2 regions of the Pseudalkalibacillus sp. A8 genome follow, and region 1 is predicted to be linked to the other one. Evidence: a T-box and tRNA genes for the amino acid it is inferred to sense, from the RefSeq annotation. Region 1 holds a T-box; the other holds one or more tRNA genes.
What was found. A T-box is a leader RNA that pairs with one kind of tRNA and senses whether it is charged. The one in region 1 lies ahead of proS (proline--tRNA ligase), so its partner is inferred to be a tRNA-Pro.
Positions count from the first base shown of each region.

Region 1 (4,405 bases):
TCAACCGATTTGGATCGATCCATTATATAACGATTTCTACCGCCTGGAAGACAAGGCGCTTGAAGAGAAGATCCTTGCGCTGGCTGATCGGGCAGACATTTCAGCAGACCGTGTCTATGAGGTGAACATGTCTGAAAAAACGAATGCCCTGAATGCTTATGTTAACGGCATCGGTTCCAATCTCAGGATCGTCCTTTGGGATACAACTCTTAAAAATTTGAGCGATAAAGAAGTACTTTTCGTCATGGCTCATGAGATGGGGCATTTCGTAAAAAATCATCTCTTTTGGAATCTGATCGGATCGATTGCTGCCACCTTCTTCGGATTATGGATCGGGTCGAAGTTGTACGCAGCTATGATCAAACGATGGGGAGAGCGTTGGGGGGTCAAAAAGCAGACAGATATTGCAGCGCTGCCAGCGTTATTGCTTATCTTTTCGTTGTTATCATTTGCAGCGAGCCCGGTGGAAAATGCAATATCAAGGCAAGCGGAGCGCTCAGCCGATCAATATGCGATCGAGATGACTCAAGATCCTGAAGCGGCAGTAGGCTCATTCCAGCAGTTAGCTGTTTCCGGTCTAAGTGAAGTCCACCCGCCATTACTCGTGAAGCTTTTCTTATATGGACATCCGACAATGCTTGAGCGGATATCCTTCCTTGATAAATGGGAGCGGACGGATCCGATCAATAGTGAAACTGAAAAAGAAAAAGAGTAAAGACGTCCATAACTTGCCATGTTTTCAATGAAAAGAAGAAGGGAATACACTCCATAACAACTTGAATAAATTTTTAAATGTGAGTCAAAATGTTGAGAGGAGTGATCCTATGGACCGTCATGATGATCTGGATGTACGTGAGCGAAAAGTGGAAAAGAGAAAGGATTCCAGCTTGGTAGCGTCAACCTTCATCAAATACGCAGCATACCTCATCATCTTCTTCGGAATCTTATACTTTCTCATTAATTATATTTTACCGATGTTTTAAAGAAAACAGAGGTAAAGGCACTCCTGAATGGGTGCCTTTTTTGTCTTTTAACATATTTGGTGCAATTTTAGAATACTTCGGTACAAACTTAAATTAATTCGATGATTTTAGCTTTTTCGGTAAAATCAATAGGCTTTCGCCCAGTACACCATGTGCTTTGCGTCTTTCCCACAGCAGAAGCAGTTCTCCGACAATTTTTCCTGTTCGAAAGGGATACAGCGTGAGGTTGCACCTGTTTTTTCCTTGATCTTTTCTTCACAGGATGTATCGCCACACCACATCGCTTTGATGAATCCAGGCTTCTCCGTCAGTCCGGTTTGGAACTCATCGAATGTCACGGCAATCGACGTTTTTTCGGCTTGTAGTTCCTTCGCTTTTTTAAACAGGTTCCTCTGGATATCTGCAAGCAGGTTTTCAATCCTCACATCCAGGTCCTTCAGAGGAACGAACTGCTTTTCCCCAGTATCCCGTCTCACTAATACGACCTGTTCTTTTTCAATATCTTTAGGTCCGACTTCCAAGCGGACTGGTATGCCTTTCATCTCATATTCATTGAATTTCCAGCCAGGTTTTTTATCACTAGCATCGATATCCACACGGGCAGTCCTGGAAAGGTGCTTTTTCAGCTCATAAGCAAAATCAAGCACACCTTCTTTATGCTGAGCGATCGGCACGACTATCACTTGGGTAGGTGCCACTTTTGGCGGAACCACAAGTCCGCGGTCGTCACCATGGACCATGATCATTGCCCCGATCACACGCGTTGTAAGTCCCCAGGATGTTTGATGGACATGCTGAAGTTCACCGTTCTGATCGGAGTATTGGATTCCGAATGCCTTCGCAAATCCATCTCCGAGGTAATGGGATGTGCCTGATTGGAGTGCCTTCCCATCATGCATGAGGCTTTCAATCGTGTAAGTGAAATCAGCACCAGTGAACTTTTCTTTCTCTGTCTTTTTCCCTTTTAAAACAGGGATGGCCAGGATGTCTTCACAAAGCTCTGCGTACACATCCAGCATTTTTGTCGTTTCCTCTTGCGCATCCTCAGCAGTTGCGTGACACGTATGACCTTCCTGCCATAAAAACTCCAAAGTACGCAGGAATGGCCTTGTCGTTTTCTCCCAGCGGACGACATTCGCCCATTGGTTATAAAGCTTCGGCAGGTCACGATAGGAATGGATGATGTTTTTATAATGCTCGCAAAAGAGAATCTCAGAGGTCGGTCTGACACAAAGGCGTTCCGTCAATTCCTCTTCACCCCCATGGGTGACCCATGCCACTTCAGGTGCAAATCCCTCGATATGGTCCTTTTCCTTATTAAGAAGACTTTCAGGGATGAACAATGGCATATAAACGTTTTCATGTCCTGTTTCTTTGATCATACGGTCAAGCTCGTTCTTGATATTTTCCCACAACGCATACCCATATGGACGAATGATCATGGATCCCCGTACACTCGAATAGTCGATCAGGTCAGCTTTCTTGACAACATCGGTATACCACTGTGCAAAATCCTCTTCCATTGCAGTAACATCTTGGACAAATCCTTTTCCCATCTTGATCACCTCTTGATTTTTCTGAATTCTTAAATGTTGATTGCGCGAAATTCACTCCCTTTCCGCGGGATAAAGAAAAGCGGAAGCGACCTGCTTAGTCACGTAGGTCACTGGAAGACTGACGAGGAGGCTCGAACCAAACAAAGTTCGGTTCTGCGTGGGCTCACCCATAAGATGTAAATCAATGTGTCGGCCGCCGCAGGAAGTTTGAAGTGATCCAAGTGACTGGTCGCTGAGCTAGACATTACATCTCATAGCCTAATTACGGAAGCCTCCTCGTTCGTTCCTAGCTGCGGGGTCTCGCTTTTCCCGCCGGAGTGTCGTGCATTTCGCTTAAATCAACGATTAAGTTAAAAAAGACTACATAATAAAAAGCCTTGACCCCAGAAGGGACCAAGACTTGGCGGTACCACCCTATTTTCATACAGCATTCTTTCGTGCCATATACACTCGAAGTTGATAACGGATAACGATCCGCTGTATCTTAGTCGATTTCGATACAGAACTCGGAGGTAGGTTCAAATACCGGTCTATGGAAACCTTTCAGCAGATAGTTTCCTCTCTAGGAAAGACACGATTCATTTTACTGATCCTCGTCATTGTTTCAGGTTGTTTGAAAGTAATATAATCCGACTGACTTTAATTGTCAAGAATTAATATACAGGATTGCCACAATTTCAAAAAAATATAAGAATATCAAATGCTTGTTCATTTTTTTGCTTATTCCTACTTATATTATAGTAAGGTCATTTGTCGAGGTGAGAAAATGCAACGTCGAATACAATTTACCATTTTAGTAAGCTTGTTCATATGTCTTGGCTTCCTTTCTTGGAGAATTCCAAGTACAACCGAGCAATCGAAACTAACCATCGATAACATGAAAGCTACCCCATCGATATATAGCTCGGGTAAAGCAGTAGAAGCTGCAAATGTGCGGACAGCAATTGCAGAAATCGGAAAAGAAGCCCCTGATTTCACGTTACAAAACCTTGGAGGGGAAAAAATCTCTTTATCAGACTATCGTGGAAAGACAGTCATCCTCAATTTCTGGACGACCTGGTGTACGTACTGTAAAAAGGAAATTCCTGAATTGATCAACTTCCATCATCTGCACCAGAAGGAGGATGTCGCCATCCTTGCTGTAAATCTCAGTTCGGAGGAAGAAAACATTGAGCAAGTATCAATGTTTTCAAAGGAGTTTGAAATTCCTTTTGAGGTTCCGCTCGATAAAGAAGGGACAGTTGGCCAGGACTACCAGATCATCGTGATTCCGACCACCTACATCATCGACCCGGATGGTATCGTTAAAAACAAAATCATGGGTCCTGTAAAATTGGATCAGTTGGAGCAGCAGTTAGCAAAATAAACAAACTTGGCTGTTCAGATCTTTCTCTTTACAGTGCATAAGAAAAGGCTGCCTCCAATGTTTCAGGGCAGCCAATTTTACATTTAAAGAAAGTATAAAATACTTTCTTCAATATAAGCACAACTAAGGCTGAGCCTGCGCTAAAGGCTTGTCAAAGCCCGAGTTTTCTTTATTTGATAGCATCACTTTTCCACAATGAATATTCCATCGGCAATAGGACGTTCGTTCGTTTTGTCAGAGGGTACATTAACGATCCGATCATTTGCAAACATGGTTGTAGAACCGCCACCGTCAAGGTTCATACCGTCGACAGCTCCAAGAGACTTGAGTAATTCTGCGCTTTCATGGAAATTGATGCCGATGCTTCTATCGGGATTACGACCGTCAACTGTGACGAGCAAAATGTTTCCATTTTCTTTGACGCCGACAAGAGTTCTCGGATGCCGATACAGTCCAAAATGATAAAAGAAGTCAGCACTCCAATGGAAGCCTTCCTTATC
Region 1 is NZ_CP174509.1:899,022-903,426, forward strand. It holds gene ACJROX_RS04720 (M48 family metallopeptidase) at 1-715, shown strand, start outside; gene ACJROX_RS04725 (hypothetical protein) at 825-983, shown strand; gene proS (proline--tRNA ligase) at 1,109-2,539, opposite strand; T-box leader at 2,925-3,148, opposite strand; gene ACJROX_RS04735 (peroxiredoxin family protein) at 3,306-3,905, shown strand; gene ACJROX_RS04740 (phosphodiester glycosidase family protein) at 4,088-4,405, opposite strand, start outside.

Region 2 (4,405 bases), 610 kb from region 1:
CCATGTCCATAAAGGACTCCTTAGAAAGGAGGTGATCCAGCCGCACCTTCCGATACGGCTACCTTGTTACGACTTCACCCCAATCATCTGTCCCACCTTCGGCGGCTGGTTCCAAAAGGTTACCTCACCGACTTCGGGTGTTACAAACTCTCGTGGTGTGACGGGCGGTGTGTACAAGGCCCGGGAACGTATTCACCGCGGCATGCTGATCCGCGATTACTAGCAATTCCGGCTTCATGCAGGCGAGTTGCAGCCTGCAATCCGAACTGAGAATGGCTTTATGGGATTCGCTCAACCTCGCGGTTTTGCTGCCCTTTGTACCATCCATTGTAGCACGTGTGTAGCCCAGGTCATAAGGGGCATGATGATTTGACGTCGTCCCCACCTTCCTCCGGTTTGTCACCGGCAGTCACCTTAGAGTGCCCAACTGAATGCTGGCAACTAAGATCAAGGGTTGCGCTCGTTGCGGGACTTAACCCAACATCTCACGACACGAGCTGACGACAACCATGCACCACCTGTCACTTCGTCCCCCGAAGGGGAACCTTCCATCTCTGGAAGTAGCGAAGGATGTCAAGACCTGGTAAGGTTCTTCGCGTTGCTTCGAATTAAACCACATGCTCCACTGCTTGTGCGGGCCCCCGTCAATTCCTTTGAGTTTCAACCTTGCGGTCGTACTCCCCAGGCGGAGTGCTTAATGTGTTAACGTCAGCACTGAGGGTGGAACCCCCCAACACCTAGCACTCATCGTTTACGGCGTGGACTACCAGGGTATCTAATCCTGTTTGCTCCCCACGCTTTCGCGCCTCAGCGTCAGTTACTGGCCAGAGAGCCGCCTTCGCCACTGGTGTTCCTCCATATATCTACGCATTTCACCGCTACACATGGAATTCCACTCTCCTCTCCAGTACTCAAGTCCCCCAGTTTCCAATGACCCTCCACGGTTGAGCCGTGGGCTTTCACATCAGACTTAAGAGACCGCCTGCGCGCGCTTTACGCCCAATAATTCCGGACAACGCTTGCCACCTACGTATTACCGCGGCTGCTGGCACGTAGTTAGCCGTGGCTTTCTGGTTAGGTACCGTCAAGGTACCGCCCTGTTCGAACGGTACTTGTTCTTCCCTAACAACAGAGCTTTACGACCCGAAGGCCTTCCTCACTCACGCGGCGTTGCTCGGTCAGACTTTCGTCCATTGCCGAAGATTCCCTACTGCTGCCTCCCGTAGGAGTCTGGGCCGTGTCTCAGTCCCAGTGTGGCCGATCACCCTCTCAGGTCGGCTACGCATCGTCGCCTTGGTGAGCCCTTACCTCACCAACTAGCTAATGCGCCGCGGGCCCATCTGTAAGTGATAGCCGAAGCCATCTTTTAATCCTCCTCTATGCAGAGGAGAATGTTATCCGGTATTAGCCCCGGTTTCCCGGAGTTATCCCAGTCTTACAGGCAGGTTGCCCACGTGTTACTCACCCGTCCGCCGCTGACCTCTGAGGAGCAAGCTCCTCGTTGGTCCGCTCGACTTGCATGTATTAGGCACGCCGCCAGCGTTCGTCCTGAGCCAGGATCAAACTCTCCAATAAAGTGTTTGATTGCTCATTAAATGTAAATCGAAATTGATTCAGGGTTCTTATAAAAGACCCGTTTCACGCTTGGCTTTTGTTCAGTTTTCAAAGAGCTGGTTTGCTTCGTTTTGAGAGTTGCATTTGAAAGAAACTCTATTCGAAGGAATTGTTAATGGTGGGCCTAAGTGGACTCGAACCACCGACCTCACGCTTATCAGGCGTGCGCTCTAACCAGCTGAGCTATAGGCCCATAATAGAATGGAGCGGGTGATGAGAATCGAACTCACGACCAGAGCTTGGAAGGCTCTTGTTTTACCACTAAACTACACCCGCAAATGTGATGGTCGGGAAGACAGGATTTGAACCTGCGACCCCCTGGTCCCAAACCAGGTGCTCTACCAAGCTGAGCCACTTCCCGTTATATGGCGCGCCCGAGAGGAGTCGAACCCCTAACCTTCTGATCCGTAGTCAGACGCTCTATCCAATTGAGCTACGGGCGCATTGATTAATGTTTTGAAGTTGATTATGGTGCGGTCGAGAGGACTCGAACCTCCACGGGTATACACCCACTAGCCCCTCAAGCTAGCGCGTCTGCCATTCCGCCACGACCGCTAAATTGTTGATGTTTAAAACTAGTGATGCACCTTCCATATAAGACGTTGCACCATTTTTAAAATATGGTGCGGGTGGAGGGACTTGAACCCCCACGTCGCAAGGACACTAGATCCTAAGTCTAGCGCGTCTGCCAATTCCGCCACACCCGCAAAAAAGTGGTGAGCCATGAAGGACTCGAACCTTCGACCCTCTGATTAAAAGTCAGATGCTCTACCGACTGAGCTAATGGCTCATTATGGCTGGGCTAGCTGGATTCGAACCAACGCATGACGGAGTCAAAGTCCGTTGCCTTACCGCTTGGCTATAGCCCATCGCATAACAATACAAGTTTTAATTTATAAATGGCGGACCCGACCGGATTCGAACCGGCGATCTCCTGCGTGACAGGCAGGCATGTTAACCCCTACACCACGGGTCCACTTGGCAAATCATCAGTGGTGCACATCGCGTTGCACCAACTTAATTTATATATGACGTAAATGGTGACCCCTACGGGATTCGAACCCGTGTTACCGCCGTGAAAGGGCGGTGTCTTAACCACTTGACCAAGGGGCCAACTACAAAGTTTAAGTATTGAAATGGCGGAGAAGGAGGGATTTGAACCCTCGCGCCGCTTACACGACCTACACCCTTAGCAGGGGCGCCCCTTCAGCCACTTGGGTACTTCTCCGTATGGCTCCACAGGCAGGACTCGAACCTGCGACCGATCGGTTAACAGCCGATAGCTCTACCACTGAGCTACTGTGGAATAATGTGTGTTTCTGTTTTTTAGCGACAATAAATATCTTATCACACACAAACGATGAAGTCAATAACTTTTTTGCTTTAAAAATTAATTATGTTTTGCACTCTCAGCCTTCACCAAGGTTTGGCTTTGCCAAGTTTTCTTTAAGTGACTTTGTCGTATTTAAGAGGTTGTCTCTATAGCGACTTAATTAAAGTAACATAATCATATTTGTTAGTCAATACTTTTTCGCTTCAACTTTCCTCTGCATTTTCCACAGGAAAACTTGCGAGTATCCACTCTTCGTTTTCTGGGATATTGATGGCCGCATTTATTACATAAATAGATGTATTTGATCTTTTCTTGTCTCCTCTGACCAGGGATCACCTCGCAATACCGGCTGCCGCCGACTTCTTTCAATAACTGTTTGAAATCACGATCGCGGTGCTTATAGCCTTTTTTCATCAGATGAAGATGATAATGGCAGAGCTCATGCTTGATGATTCCGATGAAAGCTTCCATCCCATGGACTTCAAGCTGCTTCCGGTTGAATTCAAGATCATGGCTTCTCAACAGATATCTTCCACCTGTCGTTTTAAGTCGATTATTGAATCGCGCTGTATGCTTAAAGGGCCTGCCGAAAAATTCAATTGATATATCTTCAACTAATCGTTGTAGTGTATTTTCTTCCATTACTTTCAATCCTTTTCGTTACTTCCCTTCTATTTTGCCAAAGGTTCAGCTAAATGAAAAGTAAACAGTATGACACGAACAAAGGCAAGCAGTCACACATAGACTAATAACCACCATTAAGGAAAGTGAGGAGGGCTCATCGTGCCTTACTGGTTTAAAAAGCAGTTAAGGAATGCTTATTTTAATAAAGACCGATACCAAATCAAATTATTGAACCAATGTTGGTTTTTCTACAGAAAAAAACACTGCTCCTAGTAAGCAGTGCTTTTTGTCTTTTCCTTAATTGGTAACCATCGTCAGAGCAATCCGTTGCTTATCCAGATTTACCTGTTCTACCCACACTTTGACGACTTGGCCTACGTGCACGACATCCATCGGATGTTTGACGTAGTGTTTGCTAAGCTTTGAGATATGAACCAGTCCGTCCTGTTTGACACCGATATCAACAAATGCGCCGAAGTCGACGACATTCCGGACGGTTCCTTCGAGCTCCATCCCTTCTTTCAGGTCTTCCATCTTCAAAACATCTGTTTTCAATAAAGGTTTCGTCACTTCATCACGAGGATCTCTTGATGGTTTCACCAGCGCATCTACGATATCCTTCAAGGTCAGTTCCCCAATATCCAGTTTCTCTGCGTACTCTTTCAAATCAATCGACTGGAGTTTCTTCCGGATTTCCTCCGTTCCGATTTCTTGTTCAGTCACTTCCAATAAACTCAACAATTTACGCGTATCTGCATAGGTTTCAGGATGGATGGGAGTTTGGTCCAGCGGGTGCTTCCCTTCAATGATCCTTAAGAAACCGATACATTGTTC
Region 2 is NZ_CP174509.1:293,201-297,605, reverse strand. It holds rRNA gene ACJROX_RS01690 (16S ribosomal RNA) at 25-1,575, opposite strand; tRNA gene ACJROX_RS01685 (tRNA-Ile) at 1,731-1,807, opposite strand; tRNA gene ACJROX_RS01680 (tRNA-Gly) at 1,817-1,890, opposite strand; tRNA gene ACJROX_RS01675 (tRNA-Pro) at 1,899-1,975, opposite strand; tRNA gene ACJROX_RS01670 (tRNA-Arg) at 1,981-2,057, opposite strand; tRNA gene ACJROX_RS01665 (tRNA-Leu) at 2,084-2,169, opposite strand; tRNA gene ACJROX_RS01660 (tRNA-Leu) at 2,236-2,321, opposite strand; tRNA gene ACJROX_RS01655 (tRNA-Lys) at 2,329-2,404, opposite strand; tRNA gene ACJROX_RS01650 (tRNA-Gln) at 2,409-2,483, opposite strand; tRNA gene ACJROX_RS01645 (tRNA-Asp) at 2,515-2,590, opposite strand; tRNA gene ACJROX_RS01640 (tRNA-Glu) at 2,653-2,727, opposite strand; tRNA gene ACJROX_RS01635 (tRNA-Ser) at 2,752-2,842, opposite strand; tRNA gene ACJROX_RS01630 (tRNA-Asn) at 2,846-2,920, opposite strand; gene ACJROX_RS01625 (SprT family protein) at 3,131-3,589, opposite strand; gene cmpA (cortex morphogenetic protein CmpA) at 3,731-3,844, shown strand; gene ACJROX_RS01615 (Tex family protein) at 3,869-4,405, opposite strand, start outside.
Region 2: it encodes a tRNA-Pro, which carries the amino acid that the T-box ahead of proS (proline--tRNA ligase) is inferred to sense. The anticodon was not compared.